Regions from separate parts of the Clostridium kluyveri DSM 555 genome, predicted to be linked through region 3. Evidence: riboswitches for the same ligand, from Rfam matches in the RefSeq annotation. Region 3 holds a riboswitch; each other region holds the start of a gene.
What was found. A riboswitch is a leader RNA that binds a small molecule or an ion and turns the genes downstream of it on or off. The one in region 3 is predicted to bind thiamine pyrophosphate.

Region 1 (7,651 bases), 880 kb from region 3:
AGAAGCCCCTTGATCTTTCATTGCTACTATTTTATCAGTTACAAAATATTCTAATAAATATACTCCAAACTCCATTGTAATTTCCATAAGCTCTTCATTAATCTTTAAGAAATGTAACTTGCTTATCTATTCAGTATGGATCAAATATGATGTAGAATCTACTGTATCTCCAGACATTTTAGAGCTTACTTCTGCCATAAAATTTTTCAAACCTCTTTCAAACGTCAATTAATTACGATTTAATAAGTCTGAATCCCAAATCAAATGCTTTTTGCAAATCCTCAGCTGATATTTTTTCGACACGATTGGATTTTTCTTCTTTATCCGGCATTAGATAAACGTACTTTGAATAATCATCAAATTGAACGGTATTCGTTAAAGTCAATAGTTCACAACTACCCAATGTGCGGCCCATAATTTCCACAAAACTAGTTAAAGTATCCTTAAACCCTCTTTCAACATAAATTTCATCATTGACATTCATTGCTGCAATTAAAGCTGTTTTAAAGTTTTTTGGTTTAGGATCTGTAGACATACCACCATAATCAAGGTATTGAAAAAGCAATCTGTCTGTAAATGAACGCATTTGCCCTGATAGATTTCCATAATAAATAGGTGAACCAAGCACAATAACATCTGACTCCTCAATACTTCCCAGTAAAGGTTTAAGATCATCATCTACCACATAATGCCCATAAGATTTACTATTTTTAATACTTCCAGAAAGTGAGATTCGTGAATTTAGTACATTAATTCCTGGAATGCAGGATCTCAAAGCATGGATAGTATCTCAAAACCTGCCATTTGTGACAAGTAACAAGATTAGCAAGAAATTCCGCACCTTCCTTACAACCGTGTTGACCATGTATATAAATATACAGTTGACTTGATGGACTTCCCCAAAGAATGGCGGGTATCTTATCAATCATAAAGCGTTGTATTTCTGTAAAATCCCATACTAGCTATTTTACTATGATAAAATAACTAGTATGGAACTATTTTTGTCACCCTACTATTTTAAGTCTTCCTCATAAGCCTTAGCTATTTTATTACCATTTACATTTACTGTTCCAGCTCATAAGCCTTAGCCTTTTTATTACCACCTAATGAACTAGTGTCTATGTCAACTAAATCTCCATTATAGATCTTCTTTGAGTTTGTTTGAACTCTTTCAGCTGAGTTTCTCTTAAATTTAGCTACTTTACCTGGTGCTACTAAATTATCATTGTTACGTGCCATAACAAACACCTCTTTCTAGAGCAATTTTAAATGCTATACTTAAAGTTTGTGCATTTCTATAAAAAATACTCTAGGTAATTGGATGATTTTTTGAAAAATAAATATAAAATGTTTAAAGTTGGATACAATAGTTAATATCACAAAAATACTTTAAATTTCACTCATTATGTTCTAATCGCTGAAAGCCCTGGACTTAGCCTAGAGCTTTTATTAATTAGAACCTTTATTTTAAAATATATTTATTATATATTGAGTCTTAACAGCGAATAATATTGCTATTACAATAATATGTTAAAGTGAATAAAGCACTAACCGTTATAAATACGGCATATGCGGCAGCCGAACTTTTAATATGTATATATCCCCCTTTGATATATATCCAAGTCCAGCTCCTAACATAACACCCATTTATACCAAAAATTTTTGGTCATACTTTCTATCAATGAATTAATCGTGTTACTTATATCTTCTGATTTATTATAGACCATTTCCCCACTTTATGTATTTCTTTAAAATATTCCTTAACACTGGTTAAAATCTTTAGCTGAAAAGAATAACATTAACTTTTCTCAAGTCATACAGACTGCAATTAAAGAAAAACTTAATATTAATGGTTGAATTTAAGAGATGTGTAAAAACCTACACATCTCTTTTCGATAAAACAAAATAAGCGCCCTAAATGACGAGTGCTACTTTTATATAACATTATTTTTTGAAGGAGATTAATATTATACTGTCCTGTGGTAGTTGCATTTGAGTTTTAAGTATCCTGCAACTACAGACACCAGTTTACATTCATGCTTAGGGGGCATTAATTTATAAACTATTTATTTAAACTAAGGTTATTTCCTTAGGACACTTATAATTATATATAGTATTTATCACCGTTTAACGTTATATTTATTAACTTTTTGCAATAAATTTTACCATTGTATGAATAAAATAGAAGATAACCCTCACCCACGCAATTATGTATTTTACATTTAAAATCCTAATCCTTATATAATCCTTATATAATTATTATATATTAATCATATATATTAGTTGTCAAAACATTATGTGATTTAACCTAACATGAAAAATAAGCACTAGTTTCCCCAGTGCCTATCTACGACATACACATATACTTAAATGGCATAAAAAGTAGACTTAAAGTATATTTTCTGCTTGTGGTCCTTTTTGTCCTCTTCATTCGTCAAAAGAGACTTTTTGACCCTCTCCAAGTGTTTTATAACCTTCTGAATTTATTTGAGAAAAATGTGCAAAAATATCTTTTCCATCTTCTCCTGTAATAGATCCAAATCCTTTGTTTCCATTAAACCATTTAACTGTACCTGTCCATATAAGTACCTCCAAAATTTTATTTCTTAAACTCCCTGTAACAACCATAATACACTAAATAAAATTTCGATAATAATAAATTCATATATTATTAAAGAAAAAATTTCTCCTTTAAAAAAGAGAAATATTTAATAATTACTTAATGTACTTTTATATTTCAATTAAACTTGCATAATTTATTATCCCATTCGGATATTGCAACATAATCAAGAGAATTATCGTAGAAAAACCATTTAGATATAGCATGTTTTAACCTGAATGCCTCATTATGATATTGAAGCATATCATTGAATTTATCATCAGAATGCAGATAAGGATTATTTCTATCCAGCTCTATACTATATCTATATCTGAAAAAATTACTACCATCCTCATTCTCAAGAAACATTTCAGGATTAGTAGTTAAAAATAATACTTTCTTACCTGTAATATTTTCTTTTCCAAATCGCCTCTTTTCCCCCAGTTTTGGGACCAACTTGCTGTGTTTTTCATTTGAGAAATGATAAAGTATCATTCTTTTACACCTCGTTTCACTTATAATATTATCACTAATTAGTACATATGTGTAATAAAACTTACTAAAATGATATAAAAACACTACAAAAACAAAGTAAGCTATAAAAGATAACTTTACTTTGTTTTTTACTTTATACCCTCCTAACTATTTTTTATAAACTATCAGGAAGTGCATACTAAACTCCCCTCTTTGTTATCTTGTTTATTTTATGTAATAAATCCTTATCCAATGAGAGCATATTTTGAACTAAGCCTTCTTCTATGTCTAATATCTGGTACACTATAATATCATTGCCACTATCTAAGAAGGCTGTTAACATTATATTTTCATTTTCCAGCTCCTCATATTCTGCATAAATTATTTTTTTATTTGTAGAAGGCAGTACCTCGCTTAATTTTTTCTTTAATCGTTCCTTGGATTTAATATTTTTATTATACCCATCTACTGGTTCAAAATGACTTTCAGCACTCTTATGTCTTTTCATGTCCATAATTTCACTACAGTCATTACAGGGGTACTTGCCTCCGTCTATATCTTCAAATATACATTTTCTACATCTTGTCTTCATAATTTTACCCCCTCACTTTAAAGCATTACTAGGGTAAATTTTAACATAAAAATTGTAGAGTATACAGTGATTTTGACGAATTGGTGAGGTTTGCACGTTATGGTTTCACTTGGGTAACTATAAGTAAAAAAATAAAGCCTGCATTTTGGAGGGTACAGGCTTATTATCATACTTTATTTATAGATTCTTCTATGTACGACTTTTTCATTTAAGTAATATTGCTTTTACAAAATTTGTTATCTCCATAGCATTAGAAAGTATACTTACGGGATGGGTAAACATAGTAAAAGGTAATAGCCTAAAATCATTTTAATTATGATATAATTGCCATTAGTTAAGTCAACACAGTAAACTGCTTAATTCTCTATTAATAATTAACAAAAGGAATACAGATATTCTGGATGGTTTAAACTATTTAAATAAAATAGATGGGGTGGTAAAATGAATATAAAGTTAGTTCCTGGCCTTAATAACTCCGGAACAGATCATTGGCAGAGCACTTGGGAAAAAAGATATGGCTTTGGAAGAGTAAATCAAGAGGAATGAGATTATCTGGTATATAATGAATGGGAAAAAACCTTAATAGGAAAACCTTGAAAGAGATAATCAATGCGGTACAGTATTGATTGCTCCCAGTCTTGGTTGCTTACTCACCGTCAAAGCCATTCCTAAAATACGAAAATATTTGAATGCAGTCTTTTTGGTGGCTCCGCCAAATCCTGATGACAAACAATTTCCAAAGTTTTTAGCTTCTTTTGGGTCTTTACCTGAAGTTAATTTAGAAGTACCGGGAATGCTGATATACAGTGAAAATGATCCGTATTCTTCTTCTATGTTTTGTATACAGAAAGGTAAACAGTGGGGCTTTGAAACAATATCTGCTGGTAGAAAAGGTCATATAAACAGTGAATCCAATATAGATGATTGGAGTGAAGGCTTCAACTTATTTCAAAAGCTGTTAGAAGAGGTTGAATTAAATAATAGGGCTAGAATGGATAATTGAAATAGACATTAGCTTGTTGGGTGTAGTTCTTCTTCTTCCACAGCTCGGAACACTCTAAATTTATAGTATAATTAAAAAATATCAGCAGCTTGCTGTCAGTTTGACATTCGCCTTTGCTTGTGCTAAAATACTTTCCAAATCGAATAACGGACAGGGGAGCTTGTGAAACGGGCTGAGAGGAAGTTTATAACTTCGACCCTTACACCTGATGTGGATAATGCCACCGTAGGAAAGGTCTCTGTTGCTATTATCGCGCGGAGAACGCTCATCGGGCGTTTTCCGCTATTTTATTACCCGGCAAACTAAAAATTAAAGACTGAGGATTCAAATATTTTTGGAACAATGCTTGAAACTGTGCATCAAAAGGTTCCACTCGTACACTGTATCACAAACTACGTCACCGTCAACGACTGCGCAAACCTGCTGCTATCCTGCGGTGCATCCCCCATTATGGCCGACGATGAAGCGGAAGTGGAGCAGATTACGACGCTGTGCGCGGATCATCGACGCCGTGTATTGCTTAAGCGGCGAAGAGCTTAACAGAGGGACAAGCTATGAAATTCGATAGGGATGTGCTGCGCCTGCATGCGGTCGGTCGAAATTGTAATATTATGCTCCTTTGGGGTCAGGTCAGGTTCGGCAGAATCCCAAAGCTACACTAGCAACTGACTTAAATCCTTGGCAAATTTTGTTCTAGTTGTAGTATAGAAGGTTACTTTCATGACAAAATCTTCTACTTCTTTAATTGAAGAAACTGAAAAATAGCGAAAGAGCATGAATCACCAGCCACTCTAAATCATGCTTCACATTTTGGGTAATCTACTATAAATGATGGTGCTAATTCGTAATTAAAATTTTTTAAGGTGACTTCAATGATACATTTGATCGTTATTCCTAGTTTCTCTTTATTAATTTTTATGGTATATCCTTCTATGATACCTGAGTCTTCTAACTCGCTCTGCTATGAAAAAAAGGAACACCAAACACTCTAACTGTGTTTGGCGCCCCCTTATGCCTAGATACAGATAAGTTCTAATATTACAATCTCATCCTCAATCATCTATACCTTCATGGAAACTCGGGTGCGCTCCATCATATCCTCATCCGTCAGTGGATGGAGATTTTAGGTAGTCAGAACGAACTTGTTCCGCCATATCAAAGGCAGTCTTATCAATAGCTGTACAATGTTGTGCCAGTTTGCCGGTCAGAAGAAGTTTCCGATACATCTGTGATCTTTGTTCGTGTAGATAGTTTAGTCGCAACAAGCTGTGTTTCCCTAAATCCTTAAGTTTATCTTCTCCATCAATTTCAATGTTGGGATATAACAATCCATCAATTTCCGTATATCCAAATTAAACCTTTCCATGAAGCAAATCCTCCAACAAAGATTATTTACAATTCATCGGTAATCGTTTGGCTGTTGTGCTTAACAATTATTGATTTTCGTAAACATCCTTATTGAAAAACTGCTAATTAGGTGGAGAGTTTTTGTTTTCCTTGTAGATAGTCTAAAATCATATATCGACGCAAACTGTAGACAAAATAAAGTTTCAATACCATTCTTAGTTTGATTATCATTTCTACGGCTACCTTCTGGAAGCCTTTTTTACATTATTCTTACATTAATATTATTATACTATTCTGTGGCGTCTTTGCAATATAAATATCCTATCAGAATCAATGAAAATACAACGATAAGACTGTTTAAAGATAAATTCATAAAACCGTTAATTAAACCAAATGATAGAATTAGAGAGGAAAACCTGATCCAGTTACAAAGTTCTTAAGTTTATGCTGTTGTGATTAGCTTGTGGTTTTTAGTTTCAGTCACTAAAGTACCTTCAACTCGTTAAAACATAATCAAAATAAGCAGGGTACTTTCCCTGCTTATAGTATTATACCTAAAATAGATTTGGTAGCTAACCCACAAATACCTAAAATTGTCATTCCGATTCCAAGAATCATTCCTGTAAATAATTTAAACATTGTTATCACCTCAAAAATAGCTTTACCAAAAATACTATCTTTATACAAAAAATATTTGTAATAGAGATAGTATGAATAGCAAAATACTATGTTGTCTCCTTAATATAGTTTTAATATATTTTAATCTATAAAAGCTCTGGCAAATACCAGGGCTTTTATCTTTTCTAGGAGTAATTATACATTTGATCTTTTTCCATTAGTATAGAATAAATTAAGAACTTTTATTATTGGATAATAATTCAATCTTTTTGTCTACCAAAATAAATCCTATTCCTGATATTAAGCCTGCTAAAGCTCCTATTATAGTAGCTATTCCTATGTTACCGCGCACAACACAACCCACTATTATTCCAGCAATTCCCACAATGATAAGAATTATTCCTATGATTTTCATTTATTTCTCTCCTCCTTTCAATTATTACATATAAGTACTTCTACAATAATATGTATATTCCTGCTCAATATTCCAATTTTATATAAAAAAATAAAGCCCCGAAAAACCGGGGCAATAATTATTTCTATGATGTTGTAGTTATAACTACATCTGCAATATATTTTCCCTATATAAATGCAGAATCCAATATGTTAACAACACCCTTGATCTTCCTGTAACAGTCATGATGCATAAGTTTTCCTATATCAGAAAAGGAGAGGTATTCGCCTCTCCCTGGTTTATCTTTACTTAGTTTTTTATCCTGGTTAAGCCTTTCTTTCAATATTTCCCTTATCTTCATACCTCTCACCTATTTTTTTATTTATCCATTCTCTCTTTAACTATTTTACTATATTTATTTAACATTGAATCTAGCATTTGACTTGCAATAATTATTTCTGAATCTAATAAACTATCTTTCTGCGTGATTAGATTGTCAAGATTTCTTTTTAAAGACTCTATTTGTGATAGAATATTATCTATCTGAGACATACTAATTCACTCCTTTTTTAATTAGTATAAAGAATGAGTAAAATCCTATAAATATTAATCGACTGGAAATAA
Region 2 (7,651 bases), 200 kb from region 3:
TACAAGAAAAATATCCTCAATCTGTAGTCTTTGTCAATAATTACAATATGGAAAAAGGAGCACTACTCACAAGGGGAGTAGATGTATGGCTTAACAATCCAAGGGTTACTAAGGAAGCTTGTGGTACCTCGGGTATGAAGGCTGCTGTAAATGGAGTATTGAATTTAAGTACATTGGATGGATGGTGGCCAGAGGCTTGTTGGGATGAAGTTACAGGATGGCAGATAGGAAATGGATTTATAGGTAGAACTGAAAGTGAACAGGATATTCATGATGGAAAAAGTCTCTATGATGTATTAATTAACAAAGTTTTGGAAACTTATTATAACGATAAAAATAAATGGAATGAAATGATGGTAGCCAGTGTAAATGCTATGGTGGAAAGATATTCAGCAGATAGAATGATTATGGAATATTATGATAAAGTGTATAAGTAGGTGGAAAAGTAATTATAATAAATATGAACTTAAAATTTCTTATTTTTATAAGTAGGTAAAATCATAAGAAACAAAACTATATCAGTAAATTTTGACAATTTTACTGATAATTTTAAAGATAAAATTTATAAAGAAAAGAGTGATATAATGAAAATTTTAATGATTTCTTGGGAATACCCTCCTAAAACTATAGGAGGATTATCAAATCATGTATATTATTTATCCCATTCTCTTTGTGAGAAGGGAAATGAAGTTCATGTTATTACCTGTGAAGAAGGCAGGGCACCTGTAGATGAAAATGATAAGGGAGTTTTTGTTCACAGGGTTACACCTTATGCTATAGATACACAGGATTTTACAAAGTGGGTAATGCAGCTTAATTTTGCCATGGTAGAAAGAGCTATTAGATTGATAAATGAATGTGAAAAATTTGATTTAATACATGTTCATGATTGGCTTACTGCATTTTGTGCAAAGACTTTAAAATGGTCTTTTAAGATACCTGTTTTATGTACTATGCATGCTACAGAATACGGAAGAAATGGGGGAATAAATACTGTAACTCAAAGATATATCTCTGCTACAGAATGGATGCTTACCTATGAGTCATGGAAAGTAGTTGCCTGCAGTAATTATATGAAAAGCCAGATAAATAAGCTGTTTTCAACTCCTGAAGAAAAGATATGGGTTATTCCAAATGGAATTAATGTGGATAAATTTGACTTTGAATTTGATTGGCTTTCATTCAGAAGAAAATACGCCATGGATAATGAAAAGATAATCTTTTGTATAGGAAGGCATGTTTTTGAGAAGGGAATACATCTTCTTATAGAAGCTGCTCCTAGTATAATAAGTAGATACAATGATTCTAAATTTATAATAGCAGGTACAGGTCCTATGACAGAGGAATTGAAGGATAAAGTCAGATATTTTGGATTGGAAGATAAATTTTTATTTACAGGATATATGGATGAATCAGAAAAGGATAAATTATACAGAGTATCCAGTGCAGCGGTATTTCCATCTCTTTATGAGCCTTTTGGTATTGTGGCTCTGGAGGCTATGGCAGCAGGATGTCCTGTAGTTGTTTCAGATACAGGTGGATTAAGTGAGATTGTGGATCATGGAGATAACGGACTTAAGTGTATAAATGGAAATTCCAATAGTATAGCAGATAATGTAGTTCAGCTATTACATGATGATGCCTTTGCTAAGTATATAAGCGATAATGGAAAGAGTACTGTAAAAGATAGATTTACATGGAATAGAGTAGCAGATCTTACTATGAAAATGTATGATGAAGTTTTAGAAGAAGCCGGTGGTACGGAATGGAGGAAATTAGAGATGGGAAATAATAATGAATCTTTTAGAGAAGATTACAGGTTGTATAAAAGTTTAAATGAGGAAAATAAGGATTTAGCAGAAGTTGCAAGAACTAATCACAATGAACCTGCAAGAGATAATTTTAAAGAGGAAGAGATTTTAGAGTATTATGAAGATCTTAGGGAAAGTAGAGAGGAAGATAGAAAAGAAAATAAAGATAAGAAGGTAAAAGTAGGGGCTGGCGTTAAAAGTAAAAGTCAGACTTCAGGAAGAAAAAGAAGTAGTACCAAAAGTAAAGAAAAAAGCAAGGCGTAAATATTAAAAATGGATAGAGGGTGTGATGGTTGTGAAAGCTGTAATAATGGCCGGAGGAGAGGGAACCAGGTTAAGGCCCTTAACCTGCAACATACCTAAACCCATGATGCCCGTTATGGGTAAACCTATAATGGAATATGCATTAGAATTACTTAAGAATACGGGAATAGAAGATATTGGAGCCACCCTACAATATCTTCCGGATGAAATAATAAATTATTTTGGGGATGGCAGGGATTTTGGGGTTAATATAAGTTACTTTGTAGAAGAGACCCCTTTAGGTACTGCAGGAAGCGTTAAAAATGCAGAGGCATTTTTAAATGATACTTTTATTGTTATAAGCGGAGATGCCCTTACGGACATAGATTTGTCCAGAGCTATTTCTTATCATAAGAGCAAAGGTGCTGTGGCAACATTGGTACTTAAAGAAGAACCGGTACCCTTAGAATTTGGGGTGGTAGTTACAGATGATAAAGGAAAAGTAACTGGCTTTTTGGAGAAGCCAGGATGGGGTGAAGTATTCAGCGACAAGGTAAATACAGGAATATATATTTTAGAACCAGAAATATTTAAATATTATGGGAAAAATAAGAAATGTGATTTCAGCAGTGAACTTTTTCCTCTTCTGCTTAAGGAAAAAGCAGCTGTGTTTGGATATGTGGCAGAAGGTTACTGGTGTGATATAGGAAATATCGACCAGTATATGAAATGCCATTTTGATATATTAAAGGGGTTTGCAAATGTAAATATAAAGGCACAAAAGTATAGCGAAGACATATGGATAGGGGAAGATTGTGAAATAAGTCCCCAGGCTAAAATTTCAACACCTGTATATATAGGAAAGGGAAGCAAAATATATAAAAATGCACAAATAGGCCCTTATACTGTACTGGGAGAGAATAATATTATATGTTCTGATGCCACCATAAAGAGAAGTGTACTTTTTAATAATTGCTATATAGGAGACAAAGCCCAAATAAGAGGGGCGGTACTTTGCAAGAAAGTTCAAGTTAAATCAAAGTGTTCTGTATTTGAAGAAGCTGCCCTTGGAAATGATACTATTATAAAGGATAAGGCCATAATAAAGCCTGGAGTTAAAATATGGCCAAATAAAATAATAGAAAGCGGTACCCTGGTAAATTCCAATATAATATGGAAGGAAAAAGCCTCAAAATCTATTTTTGGGAGAAATGGTATTAGTGGAGAGATAAATGTAGATATAACTCCAGAGTGTGTGTCAAAACTTGGTTCTGCATATGGTTCTGTTTTAAAGGCGGACTCCAGGGTTGCCATAGCCTGCAGTGATAATGGAGCGGCACAGATGTTTAAATATTCCCTGGCCACAGGGCTTTTGTCTATGGGTTTGGAGGTTATGGACTTGAAAAAGATGCCCATGGCCTTTATAAGACAGTCAATTCTTTTTTTTGGAGCTCAGGCAGGAATTTATGTATGTGTAAATAGGAATGCCCCGGAAAAGGTTACTATAATATTTATGGATAAAAATGGACTCAATATAGATAGGGGCATGGAGAGAAAGATAGAAAGCAGCTTCACAAGAGAGGACTTTAGAAGAGTTAAACCAGATAAGTTCAAGCATATGGAACATATATACAATTGCCTAGAATATTATAAAAGACAGCTTGTAAATGGATTTTCTCTTGAAAATATAAAAAATCAGAAGTATAGGGCGGTTCTAAGTATTGAAGATCCTATGGTGCTTGAAGTAATTACTGGAGTTTTAAAGGAACTTAAAGTTGAGGTAAAACTTTATGATAAGTTTGGAGATACGGAAGGATTGGCCCAAAAAGTTATAGAGGATAGTGCGAATCTGGGAATTGAGATAGATGAGGAATGTGAAAGACCGGTTATTATAGATGAAAAAGGAAGTATAATAAAAGATAATCTTTATGATGCTCTAAATGCGCTGGTTATGCTTAAAACCCATGACATAAGAACTTTAGTAGTTCCAGTTACGGCCTCTTCCACCATGGAAAAGCTGGCTAAAATATGCGGGTGCAAATTTATAAGAACCAAAACTGCCCATAAAGTTATATTGGAAACCTACTTGAAAAATACAACGGGTATAAATAAAAGAGATATGGTAAGTGCATATCTTATGACATTGGATGCAGTAAGTGTGTGTTCCATGATTATTAATTTTATGGCAAACTGCAACAGAACCCTTTCACAGATAACATCTATTATACCCAAATATTATACTATGAAAAAGGAAATAAAGTGTCCCTGGAATATGAAAGGGAGACTGATGAGAAATCTGATAGAAGAGAATACTTCAAAATCCGTAGATCTAATTGAAGGGGTAAAACTTAATTTTGAAGATGGATGGACACTGGTAATGCCAGATGCAGAAGAGCCTTTATGTAAGATATATACAGAGTGCAGCGATTATAAAAAACTCAATAAACTTACAGAGGATATTCTAACCCAAATTACTACGATAACCAGTGAATGTTGAAGTAGAGAATTCTAAGGTGAGATTTTCTAAGGTACAGATGAGAAAAGTATTCTTTTATAAGTAAACTCCATCTGAACCTTAGGATCACTTCATAGGGGGATTCATAATATGAATATAAATGAAAAATACATAGAAGCAGAAGAAAAATATTTAAAGTTAAGAGAAATTTTAAAAAGGTGTAGAGAGGAAAATAAAAGAACTTTTGCAGATTTGTCAAGTATTTCTGGTCTTGAGGAGGAGGAATTAAAAAATATAGAAAAAGGTATAGATAAAGATATAATTCATTTTTTGATATATGCAAAAGTACTGGGGATTAATATAAATTTAAGTTATAAGGAAAATTATAAACTTCGCTAAAATGTTTGGCGAAGTTTATTTAGTTAATACTTAGTTATTTTTATTAACTAACTTTAAATTCGTGTAAATAGGCTGACATACAGGAACAAAAGAAAATGATTGAAACTATTTATTACTTGATTAGTAATAAATATTATGGTACATTATAGAATAAGAAAGCTGAATATTATGTGCAGGGGGGCTGGTGTTTCCGGCTGAGATTAAGAAGTTAATTCTTTGACCCTAAACCTGATCTGGGTAATGCCAGCGTAGGAAGTTGTTTGTGTAGGTATTTAAGTAATTAAAGCATAATTCTACGGAATTATGCTTTTTATTATGTTTTTTATCCGAACGGTGCCAGTTCTAATACCTCTTAACATAATCGGTCAGTGTATAGAGAACCAACAATAAAAGGAGGATAAAGTATGAATTTTACTACTCAAATGGATGCTGCTAAAAAAGGAATTATAACAAAAGAGATGAAAGTAGTATCTCAAAAAGAAGGTGTGGATGTAGAAATTTTAAGGGAGCTTGTAGCTGAAGGTAAAATAGTAATACCTGCAAATAAAAACCATAAGTCCTTAGATGCCCAGGGTGTTGGACAGGGATTAAAGACTAAAATAAATGTCAATTTAGGCATATCAAAAGATTGTGCTAACATAGATATGGAGCTTGAGAAAGTTAAAACTGCAATTGAAATGAAAGCAGAAGCTATAATGGATTTAAGTTCCTATGGTAAAACTGAAGAGTTTAGAAAAAGAATTGTAGAAATGTGTTCTGTTATGATAGGTACTGTACCTATATACGATGCAGTAGGATTTTATGATAAGGAATTGAGTGATATATCACCGGAGGAGTTCCTAGCTGTGGTAGAAAAACATGCCCAGGATGGGGTGGATTTTATGACTATACATGCGGGAATCAACAGGGAAACTGCAAAAGTATTTAAGAGAAATAAAAGACTTACCAATATAGTATCAAGAGGGGGCTCTCTTTTATATGCATGGATGGAACTAAACAATAAAGAAAATCCATTTTATGAATACTACGATAAAGTTTTAGATATATGTGCAAGGTATGATGTTACTATAAGTCTTGGAGATGCCTGTCGTCCAGGAAGTATTAATGATTCTACAGATGCAAGTCAGATAAAGGAACTTATAACTCTCGGAGAGCTTACCAAAAGAGCCTGGGAAAAGAATGTACAGGTTATAGTTGAAGGACCGGGGCATATGTCCTTAAATGAAATAGCTGCTAATATGCAGCTGGAAAAAAAGCTGTGTCATGGGGCGCCTTTTTATGTACTTGGACCTTTGGTTACAGATATTGCACCAGGATATGATCACATAACAAGTGCCATTGGGGGAGCAATAGCAGCTGCAAATGGTGCAGATTTTCTATGCTATGTTACTCCAGCAGAACATTTAAGGCTTCCAAATCTAGAAGATATGAAAGAGGGAATCATAGCTTCTAAGATAGCGGCACATGCGGCAGATGTAAGTAATAATATAAAAGGTGCCAAGGAATGGGATTATAAAATGAGTGAGGCAAGAAAAGAGCTTAATTGGGAAAAAATGTTTGACTTAGCAATTGATCCAGAAAAAGCAAGGAGATATAGAAGAGAATCTACTCCAGAACATGAGGATACCTGCACCATGTGTGGAAAAATGTGTGCTGTTAGAAATATGAACAAAGTAATGGAAGGAAAAAATATAAATATTTTAAGAGAAGAAGATTAGAGTGTATTTTAAAATGTTAAGAGCATCTCAACGGCTTGCCCCTAAGACCCTAAGAATCACTTGATATAAATATGTTAAAATATTATGTTAAAAAGTATAGAATCTATAGTAATATAAATATAGTATTTATATTTTGGAGGTATTTAATTGAGTGAATGGTATAAGGGAGCTATAAAACATGATTCAATATGGTAATCACAATGAAATGGATACAATAAAGGAGACTATAGATAATGAGAGGGTAATTGCAAAGTATCAGCCTATTGTGTCATTGGTAAAGAAAAAAATAGTAGCATTTGAAGGATTGACGAGAGGAGTAAATATTTTAAATTCAGAGATTATACCCCCTCTTGAAATGTTTGAATATGCGAGAAAGCATGATATGACAATTGCACTTGATAGGTTGTGCAGAGAAAAATGTATTGAGGGCTTTAAAAGTATACATAGAATGAATAATAAGTGGAATCTTTTTATAAATGTAGATGCTTCAGTTATAGAAAAATTAGAAGGGTCAAATTATTTTCTTAATCAAATATTGAAAGGAAAAATTTCACCTAAAAACATTGTAATTGAGATTAACGAGGCCCGTACAGGGAACTTAAATGTATTAGAAAGATTTACTAATACCTATAGAAAAAAGGGATTTTTGATTGCTTTGGATGATGTGGGAGCAGGTTTTTCAAATCTTGACAGGATTTCAATTATAAAACCTGACATTATAAAGCTAGATGCACTGCTGGTTAGAAACATTCAGGACAGTTATCACAAGCAGGAAATATTTAAATGTATTACAGGCCTTGCCAATAGAATAGGTGCAATAGTTGTGGCAGAGGGGGTGGAAACCCAAATTGAACTTAATTATGTAGTTGAATTTGGTGCCCATTTGGTTCAGGGATATTTTTTTTCAAAGCCTGAATTTATAAATAATAATATGATTAAAAAGGTTAATGATAAGATTGAAAATGCAGTAAATAGTTATAAAGAGCATATGATTTTAAAGGCCAGAAGAGACAGGCTCTATAGGT
Region 3 (7,651 bases):
TCATTGTATATTACTATGTTTCATACACTTATAAAATAAGGTGATTTTTATAGCTATTTTCCATTGTATTGTATGTATTCCAAAAAATATATTACCATAATTAGTTTATATATAATTAAATTTCCTTGACAGCTTATTATATATAATGATCAAATTTGTTTTAAAGCATTTTTACCCCTTTAAATCCATTAACTTAATAATGATACACCCTAAAAATACTGTTAATATAACAACCATAGATAAGCCTAAATTTCTGAAAATGAAATCTAAAGGTGAAAAACAAATTAAAAATTATTATGATAATAGAAATTAGGAGGAATTAAAAATGTTAAAATTCAAACACAAATTGCTTTCAGCTTTAATACTTGCAGCACCATTATTATTAAATACAGGAATTGCCACAAGTGTTCATGCATCCGATGCAAAAAATATATCCCTGCTCTGTCAATCTTCATGCCCTTCAACGGCATCAAATAATTGTACAGACCCTACTAATTGCAAAGATTCTAAAAACTGCACCACATCTTCTAATTGTATAAATGTCAATGGAGTAAACTACGATTGTGGAAACTTTGATTATTCAGCACTTAGTAATTTAGGAGTTAACTGTACAAAATAAAATTAACATCTATTTAAATTAAAATAACCATCTAATAATTATTTAGTCACACGTAAAATATTATTTACGTGTGACATAAATTCTAATATCCCTCGATTTAAAAAGTATTTCATAATCAAATTGATATATATTAATAATCTCCCCTGCCTTCAGTATTTACCTTGAATTTCACATTAACCTGTATTTCAGAATCGCATATCACTTTATCCCAATCCGTACCGGTACCTCTTCCATATTTTGATATTGCAATTTTACCCAAATCTAAAACATCCGTTTTATACTTGCATTTAATATTTTTTATAGCTTCATTAGCTTTTTTTTCTACATAATTTCTCATATCTGATTCATATTTTTTTAATAGCTGAGGATTTGAAGATAAATCGCTGTATAATTCATTGGACATCATGTTCCCTTGTATATCTAAATATATTATAAATTTATATTTTCCATCTTCTTCATAACATTTAACTTTTCTTTTTGAATATGCATAACAATTTATATAATGTTTTGAATCCTTTTGTAATGTTAATATTCCCCTAACTCTGCTTTCCTTTAAAATATTAATTATCCTTGTTTCATTCATATCCGCTTTTCCCACCATAACATCTCCTCTGAATATGGCAAGACCCGTAGTTTCTATGCTATTATCCTTTAACTCTATATAAGGTAATAATACATTTCTTCCCTCTGCATCCACTCTAACTATTAAATCCATAGCAGTATACTGCATAGAAAAAAAGTTGTATTCACGCAGATTTTTTATCATTCCCTCAATATATTCCGCAGCATTAGAGTACTCTTTAGTTTTATATTTGAATATGTCTTCAGCTTTTCCTTTACATACTGCGCATAACGCCCTGTCATTTGTAGCTTGATTCTTTACCCATATATCTAAAAAATTTTTTATCCCGAACATTGCAGTTTCTTCACTAAATAAAAATACTCTATTAAGCCCTAAAGTTGATTTTTTTCCCTCTTTTAATTGTCTATTTTGAATTGTCTGTCCTAAATTGCCATTACTTCCAATAATAGTAGTACTCATTACTTGATTTACATTTTCAAAAGAATATACTAAAAGAGGTATACTATAAGATATATTATTAGAACTCTTTTCTATATCAGCTCCCACTCCCACTGGTATTTCCATGTTTTCTACAAGCATTCCACTTGTGCCTAAAAAACACAAAATAAATATTATAACTACAGCAATATGCAAGAAAACCTTGAATTTATTCATAACTATCACCTTTTAAAATCGAATTTATATTTATAATTCCCTAAAATTATTGAAATATTTATCCGACTAAATCACTTGATTTACTGTCATAACCAGAAATACCGCAGTATTCAAATATATATGAACACTGCGGTATTTTCGATGGTTTAAGACGCTGGGAACATTAAGCTAATTGTATATTTCAGATAAATTTAATATCCTAAATCTTCATTAAATATAAATACGTAAATCCTCGAATCATCAAGTTGGTTCCTTATTAAAGTATACTCGTTACATATTCTACTTTTGCTGCTGCAATCCATACAACGGCCTGTAGTAGTACAGGGGGTATTGCAGTTGAGTCTCCTGGCATTGGCAGGAGCAGACACTCTCTTATTTCTCTCTATGGCTTCTTCTAGATTTTTTACAATTTTATTTACTCCACAGACTACAATAACCTTATCAGGCCCAAAGAGCATAGCTGCTACTCTATTGCCTGTACCATCTACGTTAAACAGTTCTCCTTCTTCAGTTAAGGCATTAACACTAGTAAAAAATGCGTCTGCAAAAAAAGTTTCTCTGTGTATCTGCTTTTTTTGCTCTGGAGTTACACCCTCTGCTGCCCTGTCTAAAAACTTATACCTGCCACCTCTTAGATATTCCAGTATACCGGTTTGCTCTAAGGTAGCAGACCCTCCACAACTCACCACAGAATCTTTTTTCACCAACTGCTCTATTTTACTGAAAAATTCCTGTCTATCTTTCACATAAAACCCATTCATGTTGTTCTTTTTCAATGCCTCAATAGTTCTTTTTATTTTTTTGTCATTTACCCAGAAAATATTTTTATCCATAAGGCCACCTCCAAAATTTACTTCAAACTATAATTATTACATTGTCCTATTCATATAATTGAAATATGACATATTATATATTATAATGATTATATAATAATTAAATACTTAATGCTAGGGGTGCCTTGTGGCTGAGAAACACCAGTTGTTAACCCTTCTACCTGATCTGGATAACACCAGCGTAGGGAAGCGGATTTTTAGAAAAATAATGAGTCGTATTCCCATGGAATGCGGCTCTTTTAGCACCTTAGCTGAGTAAAGGAGGTTTTTAATGTCTTTAATAAAAAATTTTACAGAGATTTTATCTCACCCAACTTCTATTTTTGCACTAATCGCCGTTATTATCTTTATCCTGTTCTGGGCGAAAGTTAAAAATGTTAAATTTACTACGCAGCTTGTCACTCAAATAGGTATAGCACTGGCACTGGCTACCATACTTAAAATATTTAGAATATATCATCTTCCTCAAGGTGGAAGTGTAACCTTGGGAAGCATGGTACCTATACTTCTTATGGCTTTGCTTTATGGCCCGGAAGTTGGTTTTATTACTGGATTTTTATATGGAATTATAACCTTAATACTAGATCCATACATACTTCATCCTATACAAGTTATATTTGACTACCCTCTGCCATTTATGGCCTTAGGTATAGCAGGATATTTTAGGAACAGAAAAATTGTAGGTACATTTCTAGCTATTTTGGGAAGATTTATATGTCACTTTATATCTGGAGTAATCTTTTTCGGAAGCTTTGCACCCAAAGGAATGTCTCCTGCAATTTATTCTCTCACCTTAAATGGCATATTCATAGCTGTTGAAGGTGCAATATGTATTGCAATAATGATAGTACTTCCCGTAAAACATTTAGAAACAATTATAAATAAAAAAATGATATCTAATTGAGCTAACAAGGCTAATAGCTCTAAGGCCATTAGCCTTGAAATTAAATTTTAAATTTCTGCACCATTTCATTGAGACTTTGAGAAAGTTCTGCCTGATTTTGTGCAACTACAGCTACCTGTCTTATTTCTTCAGTTGTCTCATCTAACCTGGATTTTATAGTTTCTGCATTTTCACTAGATTGCTCGGCAATTTGTGACATATTCTGCATTGCTTGATTCACTTGATTCACTGCTGCGGTAATCTCTTCAGACATAGCTGCTATATCCAATGACATGGTGCTTAAAAAACTTGAATCATTTTGGTATTGATCTCCCATGATTCCAAACTCTTCTAATCTGCCATGAATGTTTTCGTTTATAAATCTTAATACTTCATTGCCATTTTCGGATAAATTTTTAAATGCATTTTCAGCCTTTATAACAGTATCCTTTATATTTGTTACAGATTTAGAGGATTGTTCTGCAAGCTTTTTCACCTCTTCTGCCACTACAGCAAATCCTCGGCCCTGTTTACCTGCTCTGGCTGCTTCTATGGCAGCATTTAATGCCAATAAATTTGTTTGCTCTGCTATATCCGAAATAGTGTCTGCCATAACTTTTATATTGTCAACTACAGTTCCTTCTTTAATTGCCTGCAGCATATTATTTTTCTTCTTGAAATATAAATCTTTAGATTCTTTGATGGCTTGTTTCCCTTTTTGCTGAACCAAAGCTGCCCTTTTTTTAGATTCATTTGCATTATTACTTCCCTTCTCTGCTTTTTCAGATAGTTCATTGATACCTGAGTTAACTTCTTCTACAGAAGATGTTATTTCCTCTGAGGAGGAACTTGTGTCCTGAATTCCAACAATTATATTATTTAATGAATTATCTATTTTTTCAATTTTTATAGACAATTCTTCTACGGTTGCAAAAAGTTCTTCACTAGATGCACTAATTTCCTGAGAATTTGCCATAATATCCTTGATAAGACTATCTACATTTAAAAGAGCAGTATTTAAAGCTACTCCTGTTTTACCGAATTCATCACTTCTCGTAATAACAATGGGAGCAGAAAAATCGTACAAAGCAAGTTTTTCTGCAAAGGATTTTATTTTCATCAAAGGAATGTTTATATCCTTTGAAATAATAAGTCCAAGCACCACTGCAAGCAGTAATCCTCCAATCATAAATACGAGCATAATTTTATTGTTTTCTAAATATAAGGAATTATTTTTTAAATTTGCTTCTTCCGCACTTTTCACCTGTTTATTCATTAATTTATCAACATTTCCCACCATTATTTCTCTAAGAGTTAGTATCTTATTATACTCTTTAATTGCTTCATCAAAATTTTCATTATTAATAAAATTAATAATATTATTTATTATATTTTTATATTCATTAAACTGGCTTCTATAGGTTGGCCATATTTGCTTTTCAACATTATTCATAACAAACTTTTCATAGTCAAGCATATTTTTCTCATTTAACGCCATATCACTTTTTATATTCTTCTCCAGTTCACTCCTTTTAGAAGAATCCTTTTCATAGATGAGTTGAAAAATATCACTTTTAATTTCAGTGAAATTTTGTTTCATATTTGTTAACATATAGATTCTCTTCAATTTGTTATTATACATATCATCAGAATTTGAACTTATGGTTTTCAACGACATCATTCCTATAACTCCAACTACTGTAATCAATATAGCAACAATGGCAAAGGATAAAATTAACTTTACTTTCACCTTCGTGTTTTTTAGAAAATTCATATTGATTTTCCTCCTCTGTGGTGTGAATCTGTCAATTTGTAATAATTAACTTATCCTTATAGATTATGTTCAACTTTAATATAGGGTGTAATATTAAGAACATATTTTTAATACTTCATTTATCATATTTTTTCTTATCCCTTTTAAAAACTTTTCTTCTCTCAATGAATTCTTTAGAAAGTTCCATAAGAAAACCAGTTTTACGTTCTTTTGCATTAAATTTATCCTTCAATTCACCGTGTTTTTTAATTTTTATGTAGTATTTCATAATTGTGTATGCTGCTGAATAAAAGGCAATAATTATAATGCCTGCTATGAGACCTGATGCCTGGCCAGGAATAAAAGGCATGCTTAAAATGATAACAATAAGACTTATAACAGTAATCCATGAAATATAGCTGTACTGTTTTTTTTCTATAACATACACATGATTTTTACGCATCCGAATTTGTGAAGCTACAATCATTACATATGTAAAAAGCAGAGAAAATCCTCCACAGCTCACTAAAAATAAATACACCCTTGGAAATAAAAGCCCCAGCATCAATCCTAAAAACATAGCTGCACCAGAAAACGCCATACCTTTGTAGGGAATATTTGTGTTATCCTTTAGCCATCTGGGAGCATAAGCTTCATCTGCAAGAGAGCGAATCATCCTTCCTATACCAAACATAGCCGCCAGCATTGTAGAAAGTATTGCTATAACCATTACTATATTTATCACATTTCCAGTCCAGTTCATTCCCCATCTGTTAAGCGCAGCTACCATAGGACTTACATTTTCACCAAGAATATCAGTAGGAATTAACAAAAGAACTGCATAAATGGAAGCTATATAAAGAATCACAAGACTTAACACAGTATATTTTATAGCCCTTGGAATCGTCTCTTTTGGATTATCAGTCTCTGAAGCTGCCAGGCCTATTATTTCAAAGCCTGCATAGGCAAACATAACCGTAAGCATACTTCCTGCAATACTTTTTATTCCTCCTGGAAGCAAAAAAGAAAGTTTTACACCTTTAACATCCACTGCACCGGTATTCAGCCTTAAAAGACCTGTAATTAAAAGAAGGGCCATAATTATAAAGGATACCACTGCAAGCAATTTAACAGCAGCAAGACCACTTTCCAGCTTACTTAATTTATCAGCACCTAACAAATTAAGCAGCGTAATTATAATGATAATTATACTTCCTAAAAAAGATATGGATATGCCAGGAAACCATCTGCGAATCAAAATAGATACAGCTGCAGCTTCACTGGACATAGCAAGAACCATACCAGTCCAGTAGACCCATCCCACAGTAAATCCAGCTCTTGAACCAAAGGCCTTTCTGGTAAACGTAAAAAAAGAACCAGGTGACGGATCTGCCACTGTCATCTCTGAAAGTGCGGAAAGAATAAAATATACTAAAATTCCTCCTAATACATAGGAAATAATTATAAAAGGACCCAGAGCATGAATAGCCACAGAAGAACCCAGAAAAAAAGAACCTCCAATTATAGTTCCAAGAGCCATCATTGTAAGCTGTAACACAGATAATCCCTTATGCTTTTTTTCCATAGTTCACCTCCAGCTTATATAATTCTAGAAGTAGTATGTCTCAATAATAAAAAAATATACCCAAAATATAAAAAATGGGTACCTAAACCCATTTTATAGAAATACACCAGCTATTTTTTATTTTTCCTTCAACTTTACCCTTATAGTATATAAATTAAATTTATAAAGTCCTTTTTATTTAATTATTAAGAATTTGACCCTGCTTCTTAGCTTCCTTGTGTAAATTAAATCCCTGCCCTAAAACCTCATAAGTATCACTAATTATTATAAATGAGCCTGCATCTATACTTTTTATAAGACTTTTAAATATATTTATTTCAGATTGATTCATAACCACCATCAGAATTGTACGTTCTTCTTCAGTATATCCTCCAAATCCTGATATTTTTGTCACTCCCCTATTTAAATCCTTTATAATGATATCTTTTATAAGTTCCGATTTTTCCGAAACTATAAAAGCTACCTTTGATCCTCCGAAACCTAATTGTATTAAATCAATAGCCTTACTTGTTATGACTAAGGATATAATGGCATAAAGAGCTTTTTCTGCATCAAATACGAAAGCTGCAGCAATAATTACAGCTCCATCTATTATTCCCTGAGAATTACCGATACTTATTCCTGCATACTTATTTATAATGCTTGCCACTATGGAAGTACCTCCTGTGGAAGCATCACTTTTAAAAACCAGTCCAAGACCTACACCCGAAAGTAATCCTCCATATATGCTTCCCAAAAGGG
Region 4 (7,651 bases), 360 kb from region 3:
CTTTATCATTACTAGAATGACCACCTACTTCTGTAGAAACGCCTGCTGACATTTTGGTCACTCCAATAGGAATTAAATTATTTCTAAATTCTGCTCTTTCTCTTGTAGTTACATTAATTCCTGCTCTTTGAACAAATATTTTATAAGCTAGCATAATCTGAACAATATTTTTATCGGTAACTTCATAGATATCATTATAACTTCCAGCATGAGGTCTTATTCTAGGCATAGATAAACTTAGTTCCACATCTGGATAATTCCTTTCTATGTAAGCTCCGTGCATTCCAGTGAAAAAAGCCTCACTTCTCCATTTGTACAAACCCAGTAGGGCACTTATACTTAAAGAACTGATTTTTGCTCTACATCCTCTTTCAGGAGCATCTAATCTAAATTTATAATCTTTTTTTGGTCCTGCTAGATGAACTTTACTATATATATCTTCATTGTAAACTTCTTGATATACAGTAAGACTATCAACACCTGCATTAACAAGTTCAGCATATTCCTCTGTATTTAATGGATATACTTCTATACATATTGAACTAAAATATTTTTTTAATATTTTCACACAATCTTTAATATAAGATACCGGTGTATGATAAGTAGACTCTCCAGTCAGTATTATAATGTGTTTCAATCCCGTTTTTGCTATTGTTTCTGCTTCATTTTCTACTTCTTCAAGAGTCAACTTTTTTCTTTTTATTTTATTTTCAACATTATATCCGCAGTAAACACATCTGTTTTTACAATAATTTGCTAGATACATTGGCGTATATAATACTATACTTCGTCCAAAATTTCTTAATGAAATATCCCTTGCTTTTTGAGCCATCTCTTCTAGAAAATTTTCAGCTTTGGGAGAAAGTAATGTTAAAAAATCATATTCATCTATTCTATCTTTTCCAAGCACAGTTTTAATTTGATTATCTGTTACTTTTTTAAAACAATTATCAAAGTCAAAATTTCTATAATTCTCAATAACTTCATAAAAACTCATTAAATCACATCCTATCTCAAGAATCCTGTAAGAGGAGATGAAGCTTCTGCCATTAACTTTTCTTGCCCTAATTTAGCTAAGAATGCTTTTCTTCCACTTTCCACGGCAAGTCCAAAAGCTTCTGCCATAAGTACCGGATTTCCTGCACTAGCTATAGCTGTATTAACAAGTACTGCATCAGCACCCATTTCCATTGCTTCTGCTGCCTGTGATGGTTTCCCTATACCTGCGTCAACAACTATAGGAGTTGCAATTTCATCTATTATAATTCTTATCATTTCTTTTGTAGCAATTCCTCTATTAGTTCCAATAGGTGCACCTAGAGGCATTACTGCTGCTGCACCGGCATTAACTAATCTTTTAGTATCCATTAGGTCAGGATTCATATAGGGTAACACGATAAATCCTTCTTTTGCTAATACTTCTGTAGCTTTAATAGTTTCATAGTTATCAGGTAATAGATATTTATTATCTGAGATAACTTCTATTTTGATCCAATTTCCACATCCAGCAGCCCTTGCAATTCTGGCCAACCTTATGGCTTCTTCTGCATTTCGTGCTCCTGATGTATTAGGCAGTAATATACAATCTTTATTAATGTAATTTAACATATTTTCTTCTTTTGAAGTGATGTCAACTCTTCTTAATGCAATAGTAATGACCTGAGATTTAGATTTTTTCAATATTCTAGGTATAATACTATTTGATGAATATTTACCTGTTCCAATAAAAAGTCTACTTTTCACTTCTGTTCCACCAATTATTAAATTGTCCATATTTATTTCCTCCAACACAATCTATTATAGATAATTAAAACTTATCTTTATTAATTTACTCTTCTCCTAAAATAATTCTCAATACTGCATTTGCCTGATGATTTGCAGCTATAGCAACTCTTGGGGCCATTAGTCCACATCCAGGTTTAGCCTCATTTTCACCATCACCAACCAGATAAAAATTATCTTTTATTTTTTTAGTTTTTATTTTATTGCTTGAAAAATATCCTGCCATTCCTGATGCCACAATAATTTTTTTATCTTTTAGTTTACTCAGTGAAATATTTGCAAGCATTGCTTTGCACTTAGGATTGTCAAAAGCTTCAACTATTATATCTACATCTTTGAAAACTTCTACAATATTGCTCTCATCTAAATATATATTTGCCTTTTCAATTTTCACATATGGGTTACAATCTTTTATAATTTGTTCCAATGCATCAGTTTTTTTCATACCTAAATGTTTTATATAGTACTGCTGTCTATTTAAATTGCTTGGCTCTACTACATCAAAATCAACTAAAAGTAATTTGCCTATTCCTACCCTTGCCAAAGATAAAGCTGCATTTGAACCTAATCCTCCAAGTCCTGCAATTCCAACGGTATATCTTTTTATTTTCTGGTGTACACAAGGTGTATGCCTTGCCATAAGCATTGCTTCCATTTCGTCTTCTTTTGGTATTTCACCTCTTTTTATAAATACTACTCTATCTTTTTCTTTTAAAGTATAATCTTTTTTAATGATAAAACCATTGTATACAATTATATCTGCATCATTTTTCATTAATTTTTTTAATTCGTAGACTGTCGTATTTTCCTTTATATTAGCTTTCCTTTCGTTTACATAAATAATCATTTTAGCCACCTCCAACAAAACGTATTATTTCAACTTTTGAATTAGTAGAAAGCTTTGTTGATAAATACTTGTCTTTGGGAATTATTTCAAAATCAATTTCAACTACAACGATATCCAAATTAATTTCCAGACTATTTAGCAACTCTATGACACTAATATTGTCCTCTACTTCTAATTCTTTTCCATTTACAAGAAGTATCATTTTTCTCCTCCTTTCTAAAATTAATTGAGAAATACCAACGATATGCTATTTACGAAAGTGCTTAAACAAAAAAGGAAGCATTATTGCTCCCTCATAACTTTCAAATTTAAATTTGTTAAATTATAATCTGCATTATAGCCTTCTGAAAAAACAAATACTACAATGTTAACAAAAATAATTCAAAAATCACAAATTCATAAGGAATTTGTGATAACAAACCGTATTTCCCTACGTTGGCATTACCCAAATCAGGTTATGAGGGTAAGGGATAACATCCCATTCTCAGACTGTTAATACAGACTCCCCTTAAAGATATTAAATTTTAATTTTTTATAATACCAATTTATCACAATATGGATTTGAAATCAAGTTTATGAATAATTTGTTTACAGATGTATCATGTAAATTCCAATACAAATTTTATTTTTTAAGAAGATATTATAATGGCAAAACAAAATTATTGGGAATTTAAAAAATATGGAGTACAGGATTAAGAAGTTCCAAATATGACAACGAAGCTAAATATGGTAAAGTACTTACCTTGGGAAATATAAGCTGCATATGATGATACTACCTAGTTTCAAACAGCTGAGAATTTATCATTAAACTTATTATATGCATAGAACCAAAATCATTGAGTCACTTACTAATGAGCCTATAGGTTTCAATTCCTTATAGGTAGTCTAAAATCCCATTTATATATTATTATAACAGGGTTTATGAAAATATCAACATGTTAATGAAGTGTTAATAAAAATCACAAACCCTTATTAAATCTTATTTTTTAAGTTCATCGAACCCCCAGTTTTTTTACACTATTGGAGGTGGACGAAAAATCTATTCAGTCCTCTCAAAATTTCTCAAATTAAAATCTATACTATAACTGCACCTTATTTATCCATGAATATTTATTATTAGCCATCGCAACTATATTTATCTTTTTCCTCGTAAATACAATCACTTATATTAATGAGAAAGTTTACATATTAATTGTATCACCATAAAAGAAAATGAAATATTAATCTTTTCGTTTTTTGATAATACTGTAAACTGAGCTGAACATCCCAAATAAAATACCAGTTATAGGGAATATAATCCAATTAATATACCATTTATTAAAAACAAGCCCACTAACTAAAAAAATACACACCGCCAAAGGCCATAGTATAGCAGCAACTGCACCAATAACTTTATTATTTTCTACATTTTCTTTTGAAAAATTATCAATCCTTAAAAGAAATGTAAAACTTTCTTTAATACTTCCATAATATATAAATATAAAAACAGCAATTGCTATTATAATAAGTAAGACAATTACTCCATAGATAGACGCAGTATCGCCAAAAACAGATGCTGCAAAAATTGAAACTGGAGATAAAACACAAAGACACACACCTAGTATTAAAGATACCATATAAGTTGATGTAAAACCATTATATCTCTGCTGCAATAGGGATTTTACAGAAAGGGGCACATTAAAACCTTTTTTCAAATATTTATATCTCTCAGACTTCATACCGGAATAAATAAATAGAGCCACTGCAGGTACGATCATAACAAATAATGTAATAAGGCCAATCATATATCCTGTATCTTCAGAAAATCCTCTGCCAATAATACCTTCATCTACAAGAGTAGTAATTAATATTAATAAAGCAGTACCTGTAATACACAAAAACACACCTATTCCCACTAATATACCTGTTTGTTTTTTCATAGTCATATAATTCTTTACTTCTTCCTCAGTAATAGTTGGAAAATTCATCTCATCTTCATGAAGATTAACTCCAAGTTCACCGATTAATTCATCAATATTGCCAAACTCTGAAATTACAATACCAATAGCTTCATTTTCTGATTTTTTCTCACTTTTTAACTCATTGTACTTTTCCTCCATATTAATCAATAAATCATTTTTTAGTTTAAATAGTTCATCTGTTTTTGGAAGGGCGGCAAATACATTGTCCAAATAATTTTTTATAGTTTCCATTTTGTTAGCTCTCCTTGATAAATTTATTTATTACTTCTTTTGTCAAATCCCATTCCCGACACTTTTCTTTATAATACACTCGACCAAGAGGAGTAATTCTATAATAAGTACGTCTTTTTCCAAAGGTTTCATCCTTATAAAAAGACTCTATATATTTATTTTTTTCAAGTCGATTAAATGTTGAATAAAGAGTAGTTTCTTTTATAATATACTTATCCTCAGATAACCTTCTGATATTTTTTGATATTTCATATCCATAAGATTCATCCTCTAAAAGCATAAAAAGAATGATTATATCATTATATCCCCGGATAACATCACTACTTATCAAAGAATTCACCTCATTTTACTTTATCTGTCGTAGTAATTTTATTATAACACAATTACTACGACAGATAAAGTACTTTTTTAGATTTAAAAAATATTAGCATCTTAAATTCTGTGTGCTATTAATATAGAATGTTATTTATTTGATTTTTTATCTTTAACCACCATTATAACTATAGCGGCACAAATAATTCCTCCTACCAGTAAAAAATCAGAAATCATACACATTCCTTTCTTCAATAATTGATATAATTTATTATATATAATCCTCTTAATTTTTGATATATGGATAAATCAAATGAACCTATTTAAAAAAACAACCTCAAAGGTAGTTCCTTTACCTATTTTACTTTTTACATTAATCATGCCCTGATTTCCTTCAATTATGGATTTTGAAAGTGCCAGCCCAATTCCAATAGATTCTTCACTTCTATTTGTTCTTCCCTTATAAAATCTCTCAAATATATGTTTAATTTCTTCCCTGTGTATTCCTTCGCCATTGTCCTTAACCATTATTCTAGAACATACCTGAGATTTCTCCGTAAATACCTGAACTTTCCCACCTGGTTTAGTGTGCTCAATGGCATTCTTAATTATATTTATAATAGCTTCATTTATCCAATTTGGATCATGATTAACCATAATTTCATTCTCTTCAGGATAAAATTCAACTTTAACATCTGCACTTTCTGACTTTATTTTAAGTGATTCTATAGAAGCTGTTACAGTTTTATTTATATCATTACTTTTTATTTCAAATCTTACTGCTCCTACATCAAGTCTTGCAAGTTGAAGCAAACTCTTTACAAGCCACTGAATTCTATTTAGCTGATTCTGGCTAATCCTTAAAAATTCAATTTTCTTTTCTTCATTTATTTTTCTATTTAAAAGTATGTCATTATATATTATCAAAGAAGAAATAGGAGTTTTTATCTGGTGGGATATATCTGACAGGGTGTTTATTAGAAAATTTTTTTCTTTCTGAATTTGAATTAAGTTATTTTTTAAAATAGTTCTCATATTGTTAAATGTATGAGCAAGCCTTGCAAATATACCCTCAGTATTTTCATAAATACCTACATCAAAATTGTAATCTATTACATTTTTTGCTGCAAACATAAGACTCTCCAGCTTTCTATACATTTTTACATATTCCATGCTATTTATTAAAAATACAATTACAAAAAAACATGCCATAGAAAAAAGCATAGATTTACTCAAAGTACTATAATCCTCTTTTAATCCAGGTAATAAGTTTATATTTAAATTTTCCTTATAATCATACTTATTCAGTATTTTTATTCCAAATTCAACATCTTTTAAGCTGCTTTCCTTTGTTATTACGGGCACCACTTCATCCTCAAGTTCGGGGTGAATTCTTACTATTTTTCCTATTAAAGCTGCATTGTTATTTATATAATCTTTTTTCACCATTTCATAACCTCTATGGAGAATAAAAGAGTTCACTGCTATAAATACCATTGCCAGAATCAATATAATGCATGAACTCCTCTTAATTTCCGGATTTTCATAATACAAAATCATATTATTTTACTCCCTTTCAACTTTTATATCCCACTGGTACCCAAAGCCTCTTTTAGTTTTTATGTACTCAGGATTTGAAGAATCCTGTTCTATCTTTTCTCTTATCCTTTTTATATACACAGAAAGAGTATTTGTGTCAAAATACTCCCCGCTTCCATCAGTTAAATTATCCAATATCTCTTCCCTACTCATGACCCTTTGGGCATTATTCATAAATAGTAAAAGAAGCTTATATTCCTGCATGGAAAGTGCTAAATCATGTCCTTTTTTATAGGCTTCCAATGTTTCTGCATTTAAAACTATATCTTTGCATCTAAATATTTTAGGCTTATAATTATTACTTTCTGTTCTCCTTAAAATAGCTTTAATCCTAGATACAAATTCCTTTACCCTAAAGGGTTTTGTTATATAATCGTCTGCTCCTATATCCAGTCCTAAAACTACATTTACTTCTTCATCACAGGCAGTTAGAAATATAACTGGAACCTGACTTTTTTTACGTACATATTTACATACATCATATCCATTTCCATCTGGAAGCATTATGTCTAACACCAAAATATCAAAAACTTCACTATTGAAAGCCTCTACTGCTTCCCGAGCATATGAGCATTTTACAACATCATATCCTTCATCCATAAGTGTAAATTCAATTCCAAGGGCCAGTGCTTTATCATCCTCAAGAAGCAATATTTTACTCAAATTAGCCACCTCCACTAAAAATTATATTTTAAAATATGTGTTGTAATAATCATCCGATAGATTACAACTAATCTTCTTCTCTTATGACATCTATTATATTTTCTTTTTTAATCTTTGATAGAGGTTTAATTACAGATATGAGTCCTATAAGTATTGCAGCTATTGCACTAATAAATATCATATTCCATGGGATAGTCCATGTAAAATCCATAATTTTCCTCATGGAAAAAGACAATGCATAAGATATTAGGCTTCC

Region 1: it holds a riboswitch for thiamine pyrophosphate, as region 3 does, so the genes downstream of both, CKL_RS19960 (hydroxyethylthiazole kinase) here and thiT (energy-coupled thiamine transporter ThiT) in region 3, are expected to answer to the same signal.
Region 2: it holds a riboswitch for thiamine pyrophosphate, as region 3 does, so the genes downstream of both, thiC (phosphomethylpyrimidine synthase ThiC) here and thiT (energy-coupled thiamine transporter ThiT) in region 3, are expected to answer to the same signal.
Region 4: it holds a riboswitch for thiamine pyrophosphate, as region 3 does, so the genes downstream of both, thiS (sulfur carrier protein ThiS) here and thiT (energy-coupled thiamine transporter ThiT) in region 3, are expected to answer to the same signal.

Annotation. Positions count from the first base shown of each region.
Region 1 covers NC_009706.1:2,950,938-2,958,588, forward strand. Annotated here, with positions in the region: gene CKL_RS21605 (hypothetical protein) at 1-87, opposite strand, end outside; gene CKL_RS14100 (flavodoxin family protein) at 233-775, opposite strand; gene CKL_RS20920 (hypothetical protein) at 1,063-1,239, opposite strand; gene CKL_RS14105 (cold shock domain-containing protein) at 2,428-2,583, opposite strand; gene CKL_RS14110 (hypothetical protein) at 2,738-3,094, opposite strand; gene CKL_RS14115 (hypothetical protein) at 3,273-3,665, opposite strand; gene CKL_RS21610 (alpha/beta hydrolase) at 4,107-4,211, shown strand; gene CKL_RS14120 (RBBP9/YdeN family alpha/beta hydrolase) at 4,288-4,668, shown strand; TPP riboswitch at 4,811-4,919, shown strand; partial or broken gene CKL_RS19960 (hydroxyethylthiazole kinase) at 5,011-5,163, shown strand; gene CKL_RS21615 (hypothetical protein) at 5,322-5,444, opposite strand; gene CKL_RS14125 (TnpV protein) at 5,769-5,996, opposite strand; gene CKL_RS14130 (hypothetical protein) at 6,866-7,048, opposite strand; gene CKL_RS20925 (hypothetical protein) at 7,215-7,388, opposite strand; gene CKL_RS14135 (aspartyl-phosphate phosphatase Spo0E family protein) at 7,406-7,579, opposite strand.
Region 2 covers NC_009706.1:1,878,233-1,885,883, reverse strand. Annotated here, with positions in the region: gene glgP (alpha-glucan family phosphorylase) at 1-437, shown strand, start outside; gene CKL_RS08740 (glycosyltransferase family 4 protein) at 585-2,075, shown strand; gene CKL_RS08735 (mannose-1-phosphate guanyltransferase) at 2,107-4,551, shown strand; gene CKL_RS08730 (hypothetical protein) at 4,660-4,908, shown strand; TPP riboswitch at 5,073-5,180, shown strand; gene thiC (phosphomethylpyrimidine synthase ThiC) at 5,313-6,626, shown strand; gene CKL_RS08720 (EAL domain-containing protein) at 6,805-7,651, shown strand, end outside.
Region 3 covers NC_009706.1:2,074,739-2,082,389, forward strand. Annotated here, with positions in the region: gene CKL_RS09990 (hypothetical protein) at 326-619, shown strand; gene CKL_RS09995 (Ger(x)C family spore germination protein) at 750-1,856, opposite strand; gene CKL_RS10000 (lactate utilization protein) at 2,048-2,689, opposite strand; TPP riboswitch at 2,796-2,894, shown strand; gene thiT (energy-coupled thiamine transporter ThiT) at 2,961-3,593, shown strand; gene CKL_RS10010 (methyl-accepting chemotaxis protein) at 3,634-5,346, opposite strand; gene CKL_RS10015 (amino acid permease) at 5,462-6,910, opposite strand; gene CKL_RS10020 (YitT family protein) at 7,089-7,651, opposite strand, start outside.
Region 4 covers NC_009706.1:1,718,749-1,726,399, forward strand. Annotated here, with positions in the region: gene thiH (2-iminoacetate synthase ThiH) at 1-997, opposite strand, end outside; gene CKL_RS08045 (thiazole synthase) at 1,009-1,773, opposite strand; gene thiF (sulfur carrier protein ThiS adenylyltransferase ThiF) at 1,829-2,629, opposite strand; gene thiS (sulfur carrier protein ThiS) at 2,631-2,831, opposite strand; TPP riboswitch at 3,040-3,148, opposite strand; gene CKL_RS08060 (permease prefix domain 1-containing protein) at 3,850-4,821, opposite strand; gene CKL_RS08065 (PadR family transcriptional regulator) at 4,826-5,161, opposite strand; gene CKL_RS08070 (sensor histidine kinase) at 5,443-6,693, opposite strand; gene CKL_RS08075 (response regulator transcription factor) at 6,700-7,395, opposite strand; gene CKL_RS08080 (ABC transporter permease) at 7,463-7,651, opposite strand, start outside.